Linked DNA regions of Massilia litorea. The protein of the gene in region 1 binds, or shares a complex with, the protein of each later gene. Links are inferred from orthologs where the notes say so. Each region holds a gene or a part of one and is shown on either strand. Other genes may lie near its edges. The genes, in order: dsbD and LPB04_RS02755.

Region 1 (2,975 bases):
AGGCCGCCATGGCCAGGCCGTCAGCGCCGAACAGCGCGCGGCATTCAAAGCCGAGCGCCAGGCCAAGCGCGCCGAATGGCAAGCCCAGCGTGAAGCCAAGCTGCGTGCCGAGCTCAAGCTGACCCGGCAGCAGGAACCGGCTTTCGCCGCCTTCATCGCAGCCGGCAAGCCCGCACAGGGCCCGCAAGCCCGTGCCGAGCACGAGAAGCTGGCGGCCCTACCCGCGCCGCAGCGCCTGCAGCAGCAGATCGAGCGCCAGAAGCAGCGCACCGCCCGCATGGAAGCGCGCCTGGCGGCCTTGAACAACCTGTATGCCGTGCTCACGCCGGAGCAGAAGCAGGTGTTGGACAGCAAAGCGATGCGTTTCGGCGGCAGGCATCACGGTCATCGCGGTGGTCAGCACGGCGAGCGTGGCGCGGCGCTGCAAAGCTAAATGATTTAGCTGATAACGAAAAAGGGATGCCTCGGCATCCCTTTTTTGTCCTCTGTCCGATACGCGAACGATGTACCGCGTGGGCGGAGCCCACCCTACGGGCTACTCGAGCTTTTGCAGCGAATTCAGGAATTTGGCGGCATTCTGGTAGCCGATCACGCGGCTGTCACTGATCTCCTTGCCCGCCCGGTCGAAGAAAATGATCCCCGGTGGGCCGAACAGGCCAAACCGTTTCAGCATCGCCTTGTCGTGCGCATCGTTGGCGGTCACGTCGACCTGCAGCAGCATCGTATTGGCCAGCTTGGCCTGCACCGCGGGATCGATGAAGGTCAGCTTCTCCATCTCCTTGCACGACACGCACCAGTCGGCATAAAAGTCGAGCATGGCCGTCTTGCCGGCGTTCGCGGCCAGCACCGCATCGAGCTCGGCCACGGTTTTCACGCGCTTGAAGGTCAGCGCGTGTTTTGGCGTACCCGTCAGGTGTGCCAGCGGTGCGAGCGGGTCGCGCCCGCCCGTGGCGGCGCCAACCAGCTGCAAGGCACCCAGGATGCCGAATGCGGCGCCGCAGGCGATGGCCGCCCAGTGCCCGCGCCGGCTCAGCAGATACGCACCGTAGCCGAGCAGCAGCGCAGCCCACAGGATCATCTGCAGCAACGGCGGCAAGACCGGAGAGACCAGCCACAGCGCCATGCCCAGCATCAGTACGCCGAAGAAGCGCTTGACGGTGTCCATCCAGGCGCCGGCGCGCGGCAGCAGCGAGCCGGCGGAGACGCCCACCAGCAGCAGCGGGATGCTCATGCCGATCGCCATCGAAAACAGCGCGGCGCCGCCGACCAGCACGTCTCTCGTCTGGCTGATGTAGACCAGGGCGCCGGCCAGCGGGGCAGCCACGCAGGGCCCGACGATCAGGGCGGAAATCGCACCCATGGCGAACACGCCGGCCAGCTTGCCCGACGCCTGGCGCCCGGACGCATTGGCCAGTTTCGTTTGCATCGAAGCGGGCACCTGCAGCTCATAAAAACCGAACATCGACATCGCCATCGCGACGATCAACAGGGAGAAGGCGCCCAGCACCCACGGGTTTTGCAGGGCGGCCGACAAGCCCTCCCCGATCAGGCCGGCGGCTACGCCGAGCGCCGTGTAGACGATGGCCATGCCGAGCGAATAGGTGACCGACAGCACCAGGCCGCGCGAGCGTCTGGTCTTGCCGCCCTCCCCCACGATGATGGACGACAGGATCGGCACCATCGGCAGCACGCAGGGTGTGAACGCCAGGCCCAGGCCGAGCAGCGCGAAGGCGGGGACAATGGCGAGCAGGCGCCCGCCTTGCAGGATGGCGCCGATACCGGCCATGTCGGAGGGCGTGCCGGCAGGATTGGCCGCGGGCGCACTGGCCGCCGGCACGGTGCCGGGTGCCGGGCTCTGCGGCACCGCGCTCGCGGCCGCCGGCGCCGTGGCGGGCGTGCTGCTCGCGCCCGGGGCGGCGACGCTTGCCGGCCCTTCGCTGAGGGGCGCGGACGACAGCGCGATCGACGACGGCGGCTGTGCATTCGCGCCGATCGGTATGCTCGCCTCGGAGGATCCGGCGGCGGCCGTCAATCGCGCGCTGTGTTCCTGCGGCGGGTAGCACAGGCCGGCGTCGGCGCAGCCCTGGCTGGTGGCGTTCAGCGTGAAGGCGGACCCGCTTTCGACGGGGATGCGGATCGTTACGCTCCCGTGGTAAGTTTCGACGTTCTTTTCGAAAGTCTGGTCGTATTTGACCTTGCCTGGCGGGATTTGCGGCCCGCCCAGCTTCGCTCCGGTCGCCGTAAATGTAAAACGCTCGCGGTACATGTAGTAGCCGGGGGCGATGTCGTAGGTGACGACGGCCGTGCGTTCGCCTTCCATGCGCGCGGAGAATTTGAAGGCGACCGCAGGATCGAGGAAATCCTCGGCGCGGCCAGGTGCCGCCAGCAGCACGAGCGAGACGAACAGCAGCGTCAGCGCGGCCAGCAGGCGCGTATGGGCTGCACGAAAACGGGAGACGGACATGACTTCCTTTGATGAACACAACGCAGCAGAATGGTACACCGGCTGTGTGCGGACGGGTACGGGCGAAAAAAAACCAGGCGCAAGGCCTGGTTTTTTTATTCGCAAGAAGCGATTACTCAGCGGTCGGTGCTTCGTCGGCCGAGGTGACTTCCGGACGGTCCAGCAGCTCGACATACGCCATTGGCGCGTTGTCGCCCACGCGGAAACCCATTTTCAGGATGCGCAGGTAGCCGCCGTTACGGTTGGCGTAACGTGGGCCCAGTTCGGCGAACAGCTTCTGCACCATTTCGCGGTCGCGCAGGCGGGCGAATGCCAGGCGCTTGTTGGCCAGCGTGTCGGTCTTGCCCAGGGTCAGGATCGGCTCGATGACGCGACGCAGTTCCTTGGCTTTTGGCACGGTGGTCTTGATGGCTTCATGACGCAGCAGCGAGACGGTCATGTTGCGCAGCATGGCGAGACGGTGGGACGAGGTACGGTTCAGCTTACGGAGGCCGTGACGGTGACGCATGGT
Region 2 (16,639 bases), 230 kb from region 1 along the record:
GGCATGTTCGATAAACTGTTTCGCCGCCCGGCCTCGCCTGCCGAGTTCAAGCCGGCTCTGACGGCAAGTCGCGCGCAACTCCTGCAGCTCATGGCCGACAGCGAACTTGCCATGCGCAAGCTGGACGAGTCGGCGCGCAACCTGGGCTTGCACGGCCTGGTGCTGGCGGTGGTGTCGACGCTTGCCAGCGGCGCGCCCGAGGCGACGCTGGATGCGCTCGTGCAGCGCCGGACGCTGATTCAGCAGGCGGTTCGCCAGGCGGAGCTGTCGATGCTGCAGATGGAGCAGGTACGCCGGCAGGCCGCCGACCTGATCGGGCAGGTGTCGTCGTTCCTGACGGTGACCTTGCCCGCGCTCGAGATGGCGCAGGCGCAGGGCGGAAAGCAGGGATAGCGGGCATAAACAAAAAAAACGCCACCCGAGGTGGCGTCTCTGCTTTACTGCGGCGTCTTGCGGCCGCGCCTGGATGCCATTAATCCCGCGCCGCCGGCGACCAGCAGCAGCCAGGTGGCCGGCACCGGCACGTCGGTGGGCGGCGGCGGATTCTCTTCCCCAACCGTGCCTTGCACACCGACAGTGAAGCCGTTCCAATACTCATTGGTCAGGCTGCGCCAGGTCAGCGTGTCGAATGCACCGGTGAAGCGGATGGTGCCGTGCGGCTCGCCGCTGCCGATCAGCCGGTATTCGGTGTTGCCGCCGCCGAGGTCGACCACCTGCTTGGTCACGCTGCCGCAGCCCCAGTAGCCGCAGCTGTTGTCACCGGGAGCGGGAGCGCCGAGGCCGCCGCCGAAACTGAGGATGTCGAAATCCTGGTTCAGGAAGGCATAGCCATTGCCGTTCAGGCTGACAAAAGCGAAGACCGGATTGACGATCGACTGCGTGAAGGTCAGCGTCTGGGGGCCTGCGAACTGGAGGGCGATGATGTCGGTGCCGGTCGGCGGATTGTCGACCTGGGCGCTGGTGTATGGCGAGTTCCCGACAGGAGTACGTGGAATCCAGTAATCGTTGCCGCCGCTTGGCTGGTAGAAGCCGACGCCCGCCGCATTGGTATAGGTGACGCCGACGGTCGTGGTCGAGGTCGTGATGGTGCCTTGGGCGCTGAAACCGGTACCAGGGTCGGTGTCGGTCCCGGTCCAGTTGGTCCAGTAGATGGGGGCCGCGTTGGCCGCGGTTGCGGCCACCAGCAAGGTCAGGGCGGGAATGGCGCGAAACAGAAGTGCAGGACGACGTTGTGTGGTCATGATTGCTCCCTCGTAGTTTTCGACAGCCGAAGTAATCTTCGGTATGAAAATGGGAGCAACCTTCATGCCAGTTGGATAAATGCTTGATTATTAAAGAGGGCAGCGACGCGGAAAACGGCTGAGCGTCAAGTCTGTCGACAGCTCGCGCCTTGCACCCGTTTCGAACAGGATACGAGCGTGCCGATGCGGAAATAGCAACGCTACCCGGACGTGAGTAGTACAGCGCTTCACCGGTTTAATTGAAAAGCCCGACACAGGAGCGTGCTGTTAAACTTTGCAATCGCCTTCAGATCCCACCCGCAGGAGTACACAAATCCTAGCTTACTTAGTCACAGCGGCATGGCGTATGCCAAGGCTGGCGCTCACAGCCGTCCTATTGGCGCTGGCAGCCTTGGCCGGCACCATGACCTACACCGGTTTTCTTGTCGTCGGGGTGTTGGCCGATCATCTCGGCACTAGTCGCGCCATGGCGGGACTGCTGCTTGGCGTTTTGTTTGCAAGAATCCCCTGGTTTAGCAAAGGGAAGTTGCGCACTGTCGGTCTATTACCCAAACCTGCCCGTCGACCAGTCATCGTGAGCCTGCTCGCACTGTGCTTGCTGAGCTTTCTGTCGCAAGCCGAATACCTGTCCGCCCTGGTGATCGGTTTCGCTACCGCTTTTCTGCTTTCCTACCCCTGGCTGAGGCGGGCCATGTTCGGTCGCCTGAAATCGTCCATCTTCAAATTTGCTGCGGGCCGGAATCCTCCATCACGAACCGATGAGGGCAAGGTGATTGATGTTGAATTCAGGGAAAAGAAAAACTGAGGGTCGAATCGACGAGTGGACGTTGCGGCTGGGTGAATTGCTAGGCAGATGGCAAGCCGCCAAGAAAAGGACGGATTGCCGCCGCGACCTGGTCTGCTCCGCTGTAATGAACGGCATGGCCCCAGCGCGGAATCACGACTGGGGGCGCTGCGCGAAGCAGCCTGGCGGCTTCGTTGAGCCAGGATTGGGGAGCGATGGCGTCGTGTTCGCCGCGTATCAGCATGACTGGTGACGCGATGTCCGGCAGCTTCGCTTCGATGGGATAAGCCAGCATGTCATGGAACTCCGGGACGAACCGGCTACCCATGCGCAGATAATCCTTGATCACCTGCGGGACCAGCGATGGGCGTTCAAAGATTCCGCCCATGGCGAAGCGGCCAACTTGCTGCAATGTGCTGCGTGCTGCCGGATCGGGTACCGGAGCGATCAGGACCAGCCGGCCGATCCGTCCGGGATGGCGAAGTGCGGCCTCGACGGCAACCTGGCAGCCCATGGAGTGCGCAACCAGGCAGGCCTTTGCGATGCCGGTGCAATCCATCCAGTCGATCAATGCTTGCGCGAGTCCGGGGATGTCAGGCTGGACTTCAGGTGTGTCGCTCAGGCCATGTCCTGGAAGGTCGGGTACGTAGACGTCGAATTCCGTGGCCAGCCGTTGTGCCGCTGGAATGAAATAGGCGCCGGACACGCCCAGGCCGTGGATCATGACTGCCGGTAGCGTCCCCAGGCGGGCAGCGCCGGTGGCAACGCGGGCATGCATGTGTTGGCCGTTGACCTCCCATCGAAGGCTTTGCAATTCGCGGATCTGGCCATGCTGCATCTGGCGCTGGCGATGATGTCGGCTACGGGTGCGGTGCAGCGCCAGCGCGGCACCCGCGCCAAGCAGGGCATAAAGAGGCCATCGCCAATGAATCGTGTTTGTCATGTTTGCCCCGTCCAGTCACCTGGCCAATCATAGCAAGCTGGTGAGTAAGCCAAGGCACAAAACAAAAACGCCACCCGAAGGTGGCGTTTTTGTTTGCATCGTTGCCAATGCTGAATTCTTGGTGGCCCGGGGCGGAATCGAACCACCGACACAAGGATTTTCAATCCTCTGCTCTACCAACTGAGCTACCAGGCCAAGAGAGGCATGATTATAGCCAGCCGCTCGCGGCTCTGCAAGTCCCCGTTGCAACTTTCTTCGGCGGGGGCGCCGGCCGGCCTCGCCGGTTGCACCTGAGGTGCGCACTGCGCATGCCGCTATAATGCCAGGCATGACGACCCCAACTTCCTCCTCCGTTTCCATCCGAAGCGACGTCTGCATCGTCGGCAATGGCGCCATCGCCAAGACGGCGGCACTCGGCTTCGCCCAGGCCGGGCACAGCGTCACGCTGCTGGTTCCGGCCGCCAACGCGCAGAACGAAGCCGTCACCGGCGGCGAACGCCCGTGGGACGTGCGCGTCTATGCGCTGAACCACACGGCGCGCGACCTGCTGGCCTCATTAAAAGTGTGGGATGCGCTCGATGCGGGCCGCGTGGCGCCGGTCGATGCGATGGCGGTCAACGGCGACGGCAAGAACGGCGGCAGCCTGGGATTCGACGCCTTTGGCGCCCATACCGGCGCGCTGGCCTGGATCGTCGAGGACAGCAATTTGAATAGCGCGCTCGACGCCGCCCTGAAATTCGCGCACAAGGTCGAGATCGTCAAAGGCTGCGGCACGCGCCTGAGCTGCGGTCCCGAGGGAGCAGCCGTGGAGCTGGAAGACGGGCGCCGCATCGATGCGAAACTGGTAATCGGCGCCGACGGCCGCGATTCCTGGGTGCGCGGGCAGTGCGACATCGGCATCGACTACCGCTCTTATCACCAGAAGGCGATCGTCACCAATTTTTCCTGCGAAAAGCCGCATCACGGCGTCGCCCACCAGTGGTTTACCTGCAGCGACGGCATCATCGCGCTGCTGCCGCTGCCGGGCAACCGGGTCTCGCTCGTCTGGTCGGCGCCGGAAACCCTGGCCGCCACCCTGATGGACGAGTCGATGGGCGAACTGGCCGTGCGCCTGTGCGAATATGCGGACGCGCCGCTCGGTGCTTTGCGCCCGCTGCAGCCGGAATCGTTCAAGGCGGTGCCGCTGGCGCTGGTGCGTCCCCATGCCCTGACGGCACCGCACGTCGCCCTGATCGGCGACGCTGCGCATGCGGTGCATCCGCTGGCCGGACATGGCATGAACCTGGGCTTCGGCGACATTGTCGACCTGCTGCGCGTGATCGGCGAGCGCGAGGAACACCGGGCGATCGGCGACGAGCGCGTGCTGGCGCGTTATGCGCGGGCGCGCAAGGAAGATGTGTTGCTCATGCAACTGGCGACCGACGGACTGGAGCGTTTATTCGGCGCCAACCTGGAACCCTTGCGCATTGCACGCAATTTGGGATTAAACTTGCTCGACAAGTTGCCCTTCATAAAGCGTCGCCTGATGGCGCACGCCATCGGACAGTAAAACCTTAAGGAACAAGATAGTGATGTTGAAAACCAAGATCGCCGTGCTGGCGGCGACGGGCCTGATGGCGTCGTGCGTGGGTGCCGAGAATACGACGGAAGCGAACATCCGCAAGAACATCGAGCCGCGCCTGGGCGGCGCCAAGATCGACTCGATCACGGAAACGCCCTACAGCGGCCTGTACGAACTGCGCATCGGTTCCGACATCCTGTACGCGGACAAGAAGGGCGAATTCCTGTTCATCGGCCAGGTGTACGAGGCGAAAAGCTCGAAGAACCTGACCAAGGCCAGGGTCGACGACCTCACCAAGATCAAGTTCTCCGACCTGCCCTTCGCCTCCGCGCTGAAGCAGGTGAAGGGCGACGGCAAGCGCACGATCGCCGTGTTCGAAGACCCGAACTGCGGCTACTGCAAGCGCCTGCGCCAGACCACGCTCAAGGAACTCGACAACGTCACCATCTACACCTTCATGTACAACATCCTGTCCGAGGATTCGTTCGTGAAGTCGAAGAACATCTGGTGCGCGCCGAACCGGGTCAAGGCCTGGGACGACTGGATGGTCAACGGCAAGCTGCCGCCGGCGGCGCCTTCCAGCTGCGAGACCCCGAACGAGAAAATCGTCGAACTGGGCCACAAGCTCAATATCCAGGGCACCCCGGCGATCTTCTTCACCGACGGCACCCGCATCCCGGGCGCGGTCGACCTGCCGGCGCTGGAAGCGAAGCTGAACTCGATCAAATAAATGGTCCAGCTGAACGTCAACGGGCGCGACACGCAGGTCGATGCCGACCCGTCCACGCCCATCCTGTGGGCGCTGCGCGACAACCTGAACCTGACCGGCACCAAGTTCGGCTGCGGCGCCGCCCTGTGCGGCGCCTGCACCGTGCACCTGGACGGCGCGCCGATCCGCTCCTGCATCACGCCGGTCGCCAGCGCCGTGGGCCACAAGCTCACGACCATCGAGGCGATGAGTGCCGATGCCGTCGGCAAGGCCGTGCAGGCGGCCTGGATCCGCCACGACGTGCCGCAGTGCGGCTACTGCCAGAGCGGCCAGGTGATGAGCGCCACCGCGCTGCTGCGGACCAATCAGGCGCCGACCGATGCCGACATCGACAACGCCATGAGCGGCAATATCTGCCGCTGCGGCACCTACCAGCGCATCCGCGCCGCGATCAAGGATGCGGCTACCACGCTGGCATAAGGGCGCTTCCGCATGAATCCCGTCGGCATCCTGCTGGCGGCTGGACGTGGACGCCGCTTCGATCCTGAAGGCCTGCGCAACAAGCTGCTGCAGCCGCTCGCCGGCGGCGAGCCGATGGTCGTCGCCAGCGCCCGCAATCTACTTTCTGTTTTATCGCGTGTGATCGCCGTCGTGCCGCCGCAGGACGGCGGCGTGGCCGCGGCCTTGCGTGCGCCTGGCTGCGAGGTCGTGCTCTGCGAAGAGGCCGACAGCGGCATGGCCGCCTCGCTGGTCACCGCGATCGCGCATTCGCTGCCGCAGGCCGACGCCTGGCTGGTGGCGCTGGGCGACATGCCGTATGTGGCGCCGGCGACGCTGCGCGCCCTGCTCGCCGCGCTGGAGGAGGGCGCGGACATCGCCGCACCCGTGTTCGAAGGGCGGCGTGGCAATCCGGTCGCCTTCGGCGCGCGTCACTTGCCGGCCCTCCTGGCGCTGGAGGGCGAGCATGGCGCGCGCGCCTTGCTGAAATCCGCGCCCGTGGTGGAAGTGGCGGTGGACGATCCGGGCATCCTGCGCGACATCGACACCCCGGGCGACCTGGCATGAAGGCGTTTGCCTCCGCGTTGTAAGCGGTGGCGAATCCGTTACACTAGCGGAAATCAGCCCGTCCTTACGTGATCATGAAAAAAACAGCCCAGAAAAAACAGAGCGCCATCCACTACACCATCGTCCCGAAAGACCTGGCGGGCCACCTGTTCAACGTCACCGTCACCGTGCCGGCGCCCAGCCCCGAAGGGCAGACATTCGCGCTGCCGGCCTGGATCCCGGGCAGCTACATGATCCGCGAGTTCGCGCGCAACATCGTGCGCATCCGCGCCGAATCGAATGGTGCAACGGTGCCGCTCACGAAGCTCGACAAGCATGCCTGGCAGGCGGCACCGAGCGATGGTCCGCTGACGCTGCACTACGAAGTCTATGCCTGGGACCTGTCGGTGCGCGCCGCCCACCTCGACCAGACCCACGGCTTCTTCAACGGCACCAGCGTCTTCCTGCGCGTCATCGGCCAGGAAGAGGGCGCACACGAAGTCGACATCCAGCGCCCGGGCGACCCGGCCACGAAGACCTGGCGCGTCGCCACTGCGATGAAGGAACTCGGCGCGAAGCGCTACGGCTTCGGGACCTATGTCGCCGCCAACTACGACGAACTGATCGACCATCCGGTCGAGATGGGCGACTTTGCCCTCAGCACCTTCAAGGCGCACGGCATCCCGCACGACATCGTCATCACCGGCCGCGTGCCGAACCTGGACATGGGCCGCCTGCAGGCCGACCTGAAGGCGATTTGCGAAGCGCAGATCGCCCTGTTCGAGCCAGGCACGAAAAAGGCGCCGGTCGACCGCTATGTCTTCATGACGATGGCCGTCGGCGACGGTTACGGGGGCCTCGAACACCGCGCCTCGACCGCCCTGATCTGCGCCCGCGCCGATTTGCCGAGCACCGCATCGCCGCAGACGGGCGAGCCGAACGAGGGCTACCTGAAATTCCTCGGCCTGTGCAGCCACGAGTACTTCCACACCTGGAACGTCAAGCGCATCAAGCCGGCCGTGTTCGCGCCCTACGACCTGCAGGTCGAGAACTACACGCCGCTGCTGTGGCTCTTCGAGGGATTCACCAGTTACTACGACGACCTGATGCTGGTACGCGCCGGGATCATCAAGGAAGCGACCTATCTGAAGCTGCTCGGGAAAACCATCGGCAGTGTGCTGCGCGGCAGCGGGCGCACCAAGCAAAGTGTGGCCGATTCGAGTTTCGACGCCTGGAGCAAGTACTACCGCCAGGACGAGAATTCGCCGAACGCGATCATCAGTTATTACAGCAAGGGATCGCTGATCGCGCTCGCGTTCGACCTGACCATCCGCGCCAAAACGGCCGGCGCGAAAACGCTGGACGACGTCATGCGCGCGCTGTGGGAACGCTTTGGCCGCGATTTCTATGCGGGCGTCGGGCGCGGCGTGACGGAGAGCGAAGTCGAGGCGCTGTTCGATGAGGTCAGCGGCCTGAAACTGCGCAACCTGTTCGACAAATTCGTGCGCGGCACGGACGACCTGCCGCTGGTGAAACTGTTCGCGCCCTTCGGCATCAAGCTGCTCGACGAGCGCAAGAGCGGCAAGCCCTCACTCGACGCGGGCATCGGCCGCGATGCCCTCGGCGCCAAGCTGACCCAGGTGCACGAGGGCGGGGCGGCGCACCAGGCCGGCCTGTCGGCGCTGGACGTCCTCATTGCGATCGACGGCTTGCGCGTGAACGGCAATCCGTCGAATGTCGACGCGCTGCTGTCGCGCTACCGCGTGGGCGACAAGCTCGCCGTGCACGCCTTCCGCCGCGACGAGCTGATGAGTTTTGACGTCACCCTTCAGGGCGAGCGCGTGCCGGGGATTACCCTGTCGCCGGCCGTCGCGGGCAAGAAGTCGGTTGCTCTTCCGCGCCCAAGCGCATTCTGATCCTTCCATGGAGAGGTTCACCTTGATAAAGCCCATCGCCGCCGCAGTCCTGGCCCTCGCTGCACTTCCCGCGCTGGCCCAGCTTCCCGCACCGTTGAAGACCGACGTCAGAACGCGCGTCGACAGCATGTACCCGTGGCTGGACACCGTCTACAAGGACCTGCATGCCCATCCGGAGATCGCCTTCCAGGAAGTGCGCACGGCGGGCAAGCTGGCCGCCGAGATGCGCAAGCTCGGCTTCGAGGTGACCGAAAAAGTCGGCAAGACCGGCATCGTCGCGGTGTATAAAAACGGGGCCGGGCCGACGGTGCTGGTGCGCACCGAGCTCGATGGCCTGCCGATGGAAGAGAAGACCGGCCTGCCTTATGCCAGCCGCGCGAAGGCGCAGAGCAACGGCGGCGAGAGCTTCGTCACCCACAGCTGCGGCCACGACATCCACATGGCCAGCTGGCTCGGCGCCGCACGTACGCTGGTGGAGCTGAAATCGCAGTGGAAGGGCACCCTGGTCTTCATCGGCCAGCCGGCCGAGGAAACCGTATCGGGCGCCAAGGCGATGCTGGACGATGGCCTGTTTAAGCGCTTCCCGAAACCGGACTACGCGTTCGCGCTGCACTCCTGGCCGCTGGCCTACGGCACGGTGGGTTACAACGCCGGCGCCGTGTCCTCGAATTCCGATGCGATCGAGATCGTCTTCAAGGGCCGCGGCGGCCATGGCTCGGCGCCGGATAAATCGCTCGATCCGATCACGATTGCGGCGCGTTTCGTGGTCGATGTGCAGACGGTGGTGAGCCGCGAGAAGGACCCGAAGGAATTCGGCGTGGTGACGATCGGCGCGATCCAGGGCGGCACGGTCGGCAACATCATTCCCGACAGCGTGCAGGTGCGCGGCACGATCCGCTCCTACAGCCCGGCGGTGCGCGCCAAGCTGTTAGAGGGCGTGCGCCGCGTCGCCAACGCCTCGGCCGCGATGGCCGGCGCCCCGGCGCCCGACGTGCAGCTGATCAGCGGCGGCGCGGCGATCGTCAACAGCGAAGCGCTGGTGACCAGGACCGAAGCCGTGTTCAAGGACGCCTTTGGCGACGCCAAGGCCCAGCGCATGCCGGCCATGACGGCGAGCGAGGATTTTTCGCAGTACGTGAACCAGGGCGTGCCCTCGATGTTCTTCTTCACCGGCGTGTACGACCCGAAGACGGTGGAAGAGGCGTCACGTGAAGGCGGCAAGCCGATTGCGTTCAATCACTCGCCGTTTTATGCGCCGGTGCCGGAGCCGTCGATCAAGACGGCGGCGCAGGCGATGAGCATGGCGGTGTTGAATGTGATGGGGCGGTAAGGGTTCGCGCATCGAAAACGTATCCGGAAAATCCGCGATAACGCGTCGGGTGTGAACGCGTTATCGCCGCGTTCACGAACCAACACCGTGCGCACGTCCGCGTGGGCATGAATGCCCACCCTACGTTACGCCGGCCATATCGATTCATTGCGGCCCGGCCAGGGACCGCAACTGAAACCGATACTGGTCGTCGAACAAGAAGGTCTCCGAATACGTCAGCGCCCGCATGTTCGCGGTCAGCAGCCTGGACGGCGGCGGCAAGCGCCCGCTGCGCCGCATCGATGCCAGCGCCACTTCCGAGGCGCTCGGGTCGCGCGAACGCTGCACGACGACATCCTGCAACTCCCCGTCTTCCCCCACCGTGATGTTGACGACGACGATCGCCGGCAGCATCGGCGGCAGGCGGCCGCTGAAGGTCTGGCCGCTGTTGGCGCGCATGACGTGATGCGCCACCTCGGCCTTGTAGGCGTCGAGCGTATGCGAGGGCGGCGGTACGGGCGCCTCGGTCTTGGGCGTGGGGAGGATGGCGGCGACGATGCGCCTGGCAGTGGAAGCGACGGGCTGGACCGTGCTGCATCCGCCCAGGGCTGCCAGTAGAAGGAGGAGAGCGGCCCGGGTGCGGATGGAAGTGAACATAATCAGTCGAATAACCGTCGAAGTTCGGCGCCAGGGTCGGAAGCACGCATGAAGGCTTCGCCCACCAGGAACGCGTGCACGTTCGCCGCGCGCATGCGCTCTACATCGCCCGGCACCATGATGCCCGACTCGGTCACCACCAGCCGCTCGCTGCCGATACGCGGCAGCAGGCCGATGGTCGTGTCGAGCGAGACCTCGAAGGTGCGCAGGTTGCGGTTGTTGATGCCGACCAGCGGCGTTTTTAATTTCAGCGCCGCGGTCAACTCATCGCCGTCATGTACTTCGACCAGCACATCCATGCCAAGTTCCTGGGCACAGGCTTCCAATTCCGCCATCAGGCCGTGATCGAGCGCGGAGACGATCAGGAGGATCGCATCGGCCCCCATCGCGCGCGCTTCGTACACTTGGTACATGTCTACAATAAAATCCTTGCGGATCACGGGCAGCTCGACGGCCGCGCGCGCCTGGCGCAGATAATCAACCGAGCCCTGGAAGAACTGTACGTCGGTCAGCACCGACAAGCAAGCAGCCCCAGCATTGGCATAGCTCTCCGCGATGTCCGCAGGACGGAAGTCCGGACGCAGCACGCCTTTCGAGGGCGAGGCTTTCTTGATTTCGGCGATCACGCCGGCGCGGCCGGCGGCGATGTTCTTGCGCAGGCTCGCTTCGAAGCCGCGGATGCCGGAACGCAGCTCGCTGTCGCCTTCCACTTCGCGGCGCAGGCTGGCCAGATCGCGGTATTTTTTGGCGGCCGCCACTTCATCGGCTTTGACCGCGAGGATTTTATTGAGGATATCGGACATACGTGAAAACTTTCAGTGTGACTTGGACAGGGCGAGCTTGACGCCGAGCCAGACGAACAGGCCGCCGGTGACGCGGTTGAGCCAGAGCGAGACGGCCGGGCTGAGCTTGATGCGTGCGCTCGCCTTCGCGGTCGTGAGCGCCAGCGCGCCGCACCAGAGCATGCCGTTGAAATTAAAAATGCAGCCGAGGACGATGAAGGCGAGTGCCTTGTTCGGCGCATCGGCGGTAATGAATTGCGGTACGAAGGCGAGGAAGAAGATCGCGACCTTCGGGTTCAGCACATTGGTCAGAAAACCCTGGGCGAAGATTTTTCGATAGGGGAGGGCCGGCAGCGCAAGCGGCGCGGCAGCCCCTTCCTGCTTTCGGCTGCGCAGCAGACCGACCGCCATGTAGAGGACATAGGCCGCGCCGACCAGCTTCACGACCGTGAACGCGGTGGCGGAAGTCGCCAGCACCGCCGACAGGCCGAGCGCCGCGGCGAAGATGTGGACCAGGGTGCCGGTCCCGATGCCCAGCGCCGCCGCGCAGCCCGCGCGCCAGCCTTGGGTGGCGCTGCGCGTCATGATCAGGAGCGAATCGGGCCCGGGCATGATGTTGAGGAGAAGTCCGGAAATGATAAACAGCGGCAGATCGTGAATCCCCAACATATGCGTGCCTTTTCTTATGTTTGAGCGCCCAGCTGGCGCGTGACGTTAACGAATTGTTCGAGCTTGGCCAAGGCCGCGCCGGATGCAATTGTCGCACGCGCTTTCGCCAAACCGTCCTCGATCGATGCGGATACCCCGGCTGCATACAAGGCCGTGCCGGCATTCAGTGCCACGATATCGGTGGCCGGTCCGGGCTCGCCGCGCAGCGCTTCCATCACGCGCACTTTCGATTCTTCGGTATTCGCCACTTTCAGGTTGCGGCTGGCGATCATCGACAGGCCGTAATCTTCCGGATGGATTTCGTATTCGCGAATCTCTCCGTTCACCAGTTCGCCGACGAGGGTGCCGGCGCCGAGCGAGACTTCGTCCATGTTGTCGCGGCCCCAGACCACCATCGCATGCTGGGCGCCGAGGCGCTGCAATACGCGCACCTGGATGCCGACCAGGTCGGGGTGGAACACGCCCATCAGGATGTTCGGCGCGCCGGCCGGATTGGTCAGCGGTCCAAGGATATTGAAGATGCTGCGCACGCCCAGCTCGCGGCGCACCGGCGCCACGTGCTTCATCGCCGCATGGTGGTTCGGCGCGAACATGAAGCCGATGCCGGTCTGCGCGATCGATTGCGCGATCTGTTCCGGCTTTAAATCGATCTGGGCGCCGAGCGCTTCGATCAGGTCGGCGCTGCCCGAGGAAGACGAGACGCTGCGCCCGCCATGCTTGGCCACGCGCGCACCGGCGGCAGCCGCCACGAACATCGACGCGCTGGAGATATTGAAGGTATTCGCGCCGTCGCCGCCGGTGCCGACGATGTCGAGCAGGTGGGTCGTGTCGGCCATCGGCACCTTGGTCGAGAATTCGCGCATGACTTGCGCGGCGGCCGTGATCTCTCCGATGGTTTCCTTTTTGACGCGCAGGCCCATGGTCAGTGCCGCAACCATGGTCGGCGACATCTCGCCCGACATGATCTGGCGGAACAGGTGCAGCATCTCGTCGTGGAAGATCTCGCGGTGTTCGATACAGCGCAGCAGCGCCTCTTGTGGGGTGATCGGCATGGACGTTCCAGTAACAGTAGAAGTTAAGAACCGGACCTGAGCGTAGCGCCGGGGGCGCGCTGCTTAGGCGCGGCAGGGCTCAGCGGCCCTCGAGGAAGTTCTTGAACAGCGCGTGGCCGTATTCCGACAGGATCGACTCGGGGTGGAACTGCACGCCCTGGATGTCGAATTCCTTGTGGCGCACGCCCATGATTTCGCCGTCGTCGGTCCAGGCGGTCACCTCGAGGCAGGCAGGTAAAGAAGCGCGCTCGATCGCCAGCGAGTGGTAGCGGATCACGGTGAAGGGACTCGGTATGCCATGGAACACGCCGACGCCGGTGTGCGCGATCATCGAGGTCTTGCCGTGCATGACCTGCTTGGCGCGCACGATCTTGCCGCCGAAGGCTTCGCCGATCGCCTGGTGTCCGAGGCAGACGCCGAGGATCGGCAGCTTGCCCTGGAATTCCTTGATGACGTCGACCGAGACGCCCGCGTCAACCGGCGCTTTCGGGCCGGGCGAGATGCAGATGCGGTCCGGCTTCATGGCCGCGATCTCGCCGATCGTGACTTCGTCGTTGCGCACGGTGCGCACTTCTTCACCCAGCTCGCCGAAATACTGGACGATGTTGTAGGTGAAGGAATCGTAGTTGTCGATCATTAGCAGCATGACTTGATCTAACCTCTTGATTTTAAATGCAGATTTCAGATATGGCCGGTCGTCGGGTGGGAATTTACCACCGTTTTGCCACCATTTTGGTTTGCTACCCGCAGAATTAACTGGGCTATAGAGTGTGCTTAGATGACGTGGCGCCAACGCCAGTAAGGGACGGTCGACCAGCAAAATGTAGAGGATAGGGACATACGACAATCTTACACCAATATCGATGGTCGACGACGAAGCAAAGGCGTCCTCGAAAGGGAAGTGAAGCTCTTCAGATGCATGGAATTGTTTGTGGCTGTGCAATTGATTGCGAGAGCCTGTTGAACAACGCGTGGAAGGGGGCGTGACATCCAATAAGCAAAAGTCGATTGTCGCTGTTGCTGCTGCTGCCTATGCAAGCTGGCGCGCCCTTGCGCTACCGTTCGCTATGCTTGAACCTTGGATGGCTTATAGGATAACGAATGGTCGACACCTTGACTGCGGCCGAGCGCAGCCACCGCATGTCTTTGATACGCTCACGGAACACCGGGCCCGAGCTGGCCCTGCGACGCGCCCTACATGCAAAGGGACTCCGCTATCGTATCCATTTCAGAGGGCTGCCGGGCAAGCCCGACATCGTTTTCACACGGCGCCGCGTCGTCGTTTTCGTGAACGGCTGTTTCTGGCACGGTCACAAATGCCCAACCGGACACATTCCAAAATCCAATTCGGCTTTCTGGAAAAACAAGGTGGAGACCAACCGCAAGCGTGACGCCCGTAATATTCGCGCGCTACGCGCCGCCGGTTGGAAAGTAATCGTGGTTTGGGAATGCGGTTTGCGCAATCGGTTGGCGATAGGGGCTACTGCGGCGAGTGTTGCAGGGCGTATTGTCACCCGTGGATGGCCATCGCCTAAATACTAAGGAGATCCACGGATAAGGAGTTTTCAACGTAAGAGCGCCCTGCTTGCAAGAAATGGTCACAGAACTAGATTGCCTACAAGCCCGTTTAGGGAGATTTCAGGCAATAGTTGTGTCAGCAAGGAATCATACTGCCCAACCGCACCGTGCTATCTAGATAAGCGCGAACTGCTGAGGGGCTGGTGTAGCCGTGCTCAGAACACCAAGTGGTCGATGGGCTTGTTGCTCAAAGGCCACATCCATCATACCCGCATGAACGCAAGCACTCCACGTGCCGTTCTGCGCCCCACTGGTTACGCGGCATGGTCTTAAGTGCCCAAGCCCTATGCTAGGTGTCCGTAGTTGTGGCATCCAATCGTCCACGCTTCTAGTGGCACGCACGTCTCGGTCAAAGCGTGTCGCGTTGCCCGAAGACAGGAGCGCCGCCCGGCAATAAACTCCTGGCCTTCCAGTGGGAGTTACCCTACAATGTCCTACTTGCCTGTCAATCGATGCCGTAGGACCGGTGTCACCCAGCCCAGCTGCCACTTGCTGCAAAGGCTGTATGGCTATACAGTGTGCTGGGTTGCTAATGCGAGTATTTAGGAGAAAAAATGAATCACATTGAGTTGTTTGCAGGTTGCGGGGGGCTCTCGCTTGGTTTGGAATCCGCCGGGTTCGAGCTACTCATGGCGAACGAGTTGTCACCAATGGCAAGCGAAACCTTTGCATACAACTTTTTTGGCAAGGACTTGTCTGGAAAGGACGCTCAGTCATTCAGTCCTAGCCAACCTAATGCGAAGTGGTTGCGCAGCCGATACGAGCGTACGCAACTTGCGCAGCGCCTGCGCGAAGACCCTCGGGCTTATCCAAAGATGGATGAGCTTGGTTGGTCGGATATCTCAGGGCCAGAAAGCTTGAAGGGGAGCCTCGTGGTTGGGAGCATCGTCGAACTCAACCGTTTCCTTGAAAACAAACCGGAAATCGTGTCAGCGTTGAAGTCGGGATTCGGGGCAGGCGAGGTCGACCTTGTCTCAGGGGGGCCGCCATGCCAAAGCTTCAGCATGGCTGGCATGCGCGAGTACAGCAATTCGAGGAATGTGCTGCCGATGGAATTCGCGAAGTTCGTCGGGTTGGTAAATCCTAGAATGGCGTTGCTCGAGAACGTAACTGGTATCTTGCGCCCGTTTTCCGTTGACGGCGAGAAGAAGCACGCATGGTTCGAGGTTGCCAAGGCCTTCGTCGAGCAAGGTTATGTGCCTTTATGCCTGCATGTCAACGCTAAGTATGCGGGCGTCGCCCAGAATCGCCCCCGGTTCCTAATGATGCTTTTCCGGCAGAAGGATGTCTACAAACAGGTGCTTGCGTCGGTGAAGTCCGAGCAAGAGCATGACTTGCTTGCGTCGTCCGGGGAGTTTTTTAAGTTAGCCAAAAGTAACCCGTCCTTACAATATTCGCCAGAGTGCCTAACGTGTTTCGACGTTGCCAACGAACGCCACCTGCCGTTGTTTTGCAACAGCTTCCTTGCGCCGTTGGTCGCGCACGCCGGCGAAAAGGTAGCAGGGAAGAAAAAGCCTTATACCGTCACGGAGGCTATCGGTGACCTGAAAAATGAACCTGACTCCAAGTCCGGCTACTGGATGGAACTCGAAGCATCTCTAGCACCCCATATTGCCGAGCGCCCTATGGAAAACCATGACTATAGGTACAACCGCGATCGCGTCCAACGGCGGTTCAGGATTTACCAGATCCTTCAACAGATCGGGAAGCGGCGTACGCAAAAAGAGGTGCAAGCAGTATTGGCACAGGTTGCAAGTACCATCTCGGACGAATGCGCACAGGACTTATGCGCCCACCCGTTCGTCGGGGAAGATGGGGAGGAAGTTCGCTTCAACACTCACGACAAGGATGCATTGGTTGCATATCTCGCCCGGCACGACACAAAGAAGCAAACACAAAAGGCACTTGATCCTACGTCTCCAGCACCTGCAGCATTGTCGATCCCGGACGATGCATGCCATTACGAAGAACTGCGTACGCTCACCGTGCGGGAAATGGCTCGTATACAATCCTTCCCTGATAATTTCGCTTTCCGCTCGAAAGTCACGACTGGGGGGCAAATGCGCAAGTTTGAAGTTCCACAGTATACCCAAGTCGGCAATGCCGTCCCACCGTTGCTCGGCCGGGCTATCGGCCGCGTCTTTGCCGACTTGCTAGGCCGGCTTGGGAAGGCCGAGGTGCAGCATGTCAAGGATGTGTGCGCGCTGGACGCTCAGGTAGCAGAGGCTGCATAGGCTTAGCTAGCGGGGGCAAACCGTGTTTCGCCCCGCTTCGCTGCGGCCATTACTTCTGGATACTTGTGGTGCGCTGCGGCTTACCTCATCGCGGGTGTATGCGAACGTTCACCGATTCCTTTGTGTAAACAACTCGTGCCGCTGTCGGAGACGGCTTGTC

What was found.
Region 2: the proteins of dsbD (region 1) and LPB04_RS02755 are in contact, whole or in part, in a crystal structure (PDB 1JZD), measured with the Escherichia coli proteins. The link is inferred for Massilia litorea from one-to-one orthologs.

What each region holds. Positions count from the first base shown.
Region 1 is NZ_CP062941.1:861,958-864,932, forward strand. It holds dsbD (protein-disulfide reductase DsbD), read right to left. Parts: upstream 2,465-2,975; coding sequence 536-2,464; downstream 1-535. Other genes in the region: LPB04_RS03785 (Spy/CpxP family protein refolding chaperone), read left to right, coding at 1-433; rplQ (50S ribosomal protein L17), read right to left, coding at 2,577-2,972. UniProt on the Escherichia coli protein: Required to facilitate the formation of correct disulfide bonds in some periplasmic proteins and for the assembly of the periplasmic c-type cytochromes.
Region 2 is NZ_CP062941.1:617,953-634,591, reverse strand. What follows is about bases 3,446-6,399. They hold LPB04_RS02755 (DsbC family protein), read left to right. Parts: upstream 3,446-4,539; coding sequence 4,540-5,259; downstream 5,260-6,399. Other genes in these bases: LPB04_RS02740 (M61 family metallopeptidase), read left to right, coding at 6,378-6,399; LPB04_RS02745 (nucleotidyltransferase family protein), read left to right, coding at 5,731-6,303; LPB04_RS02750 ((2Fe-2S)-binding protein), read left to right, coding at 5,260-5,718; LPB04_RS02760 (FAD-dependent monooxygenase), read left to right, coding at 3,446-4,517. Outside these bases: LPB04_RS02785 (hypothetical protein), read left to right, coding at 1-393; LPB04_RS02780 (PEP-CTERM sorting domain-containing protein), read right to left, coding at 438-1,241; LPB04_RS02775 (FxsA family protein), read left to right, coding at 1,645-2,046; LPB04_RS02770 (alpha/beta fold hydrolase), read right to left, coding at 2,087-2,968; more of LPB04_RS02760, read left to right, coding at 3,297-3,445; more of LPB04_RS02740, read left to right, coding at 6,400-8,198; LPB04_RS02735 (amidohydrolase), read left to right, coding at 8,206-9,528; LPB04_RS02730 (energy transducer TonB), read right to left, coding at 9,673-10,164; indole-3-glycerol phosphate synthase TrpC, read right to left, coding at 10,167-10,967; LPB04_RS02720 (LysE family translocator), read right to left, coding at 10,980-11,615; trpD (anthranilate phosphoribosyltransferase), read right to left, coding at 11,630-12,667; LPB04_RS02710 (anthranilate synthase component II), read right to left, coding at 12,747-13,313; LPB04_RS02705 (very short patch repair endonuclease), read left to right, coding at 13,769-14,209; LPB04_RS02700 (DNA cytosine methyltransferase), read left to right, coding at 14,800-16,479. UniProt on the Escherichia coli protein: Acts as a disulfide isomerase, interacting with incorrectly folded proteins to correct non-native disulfide bonds.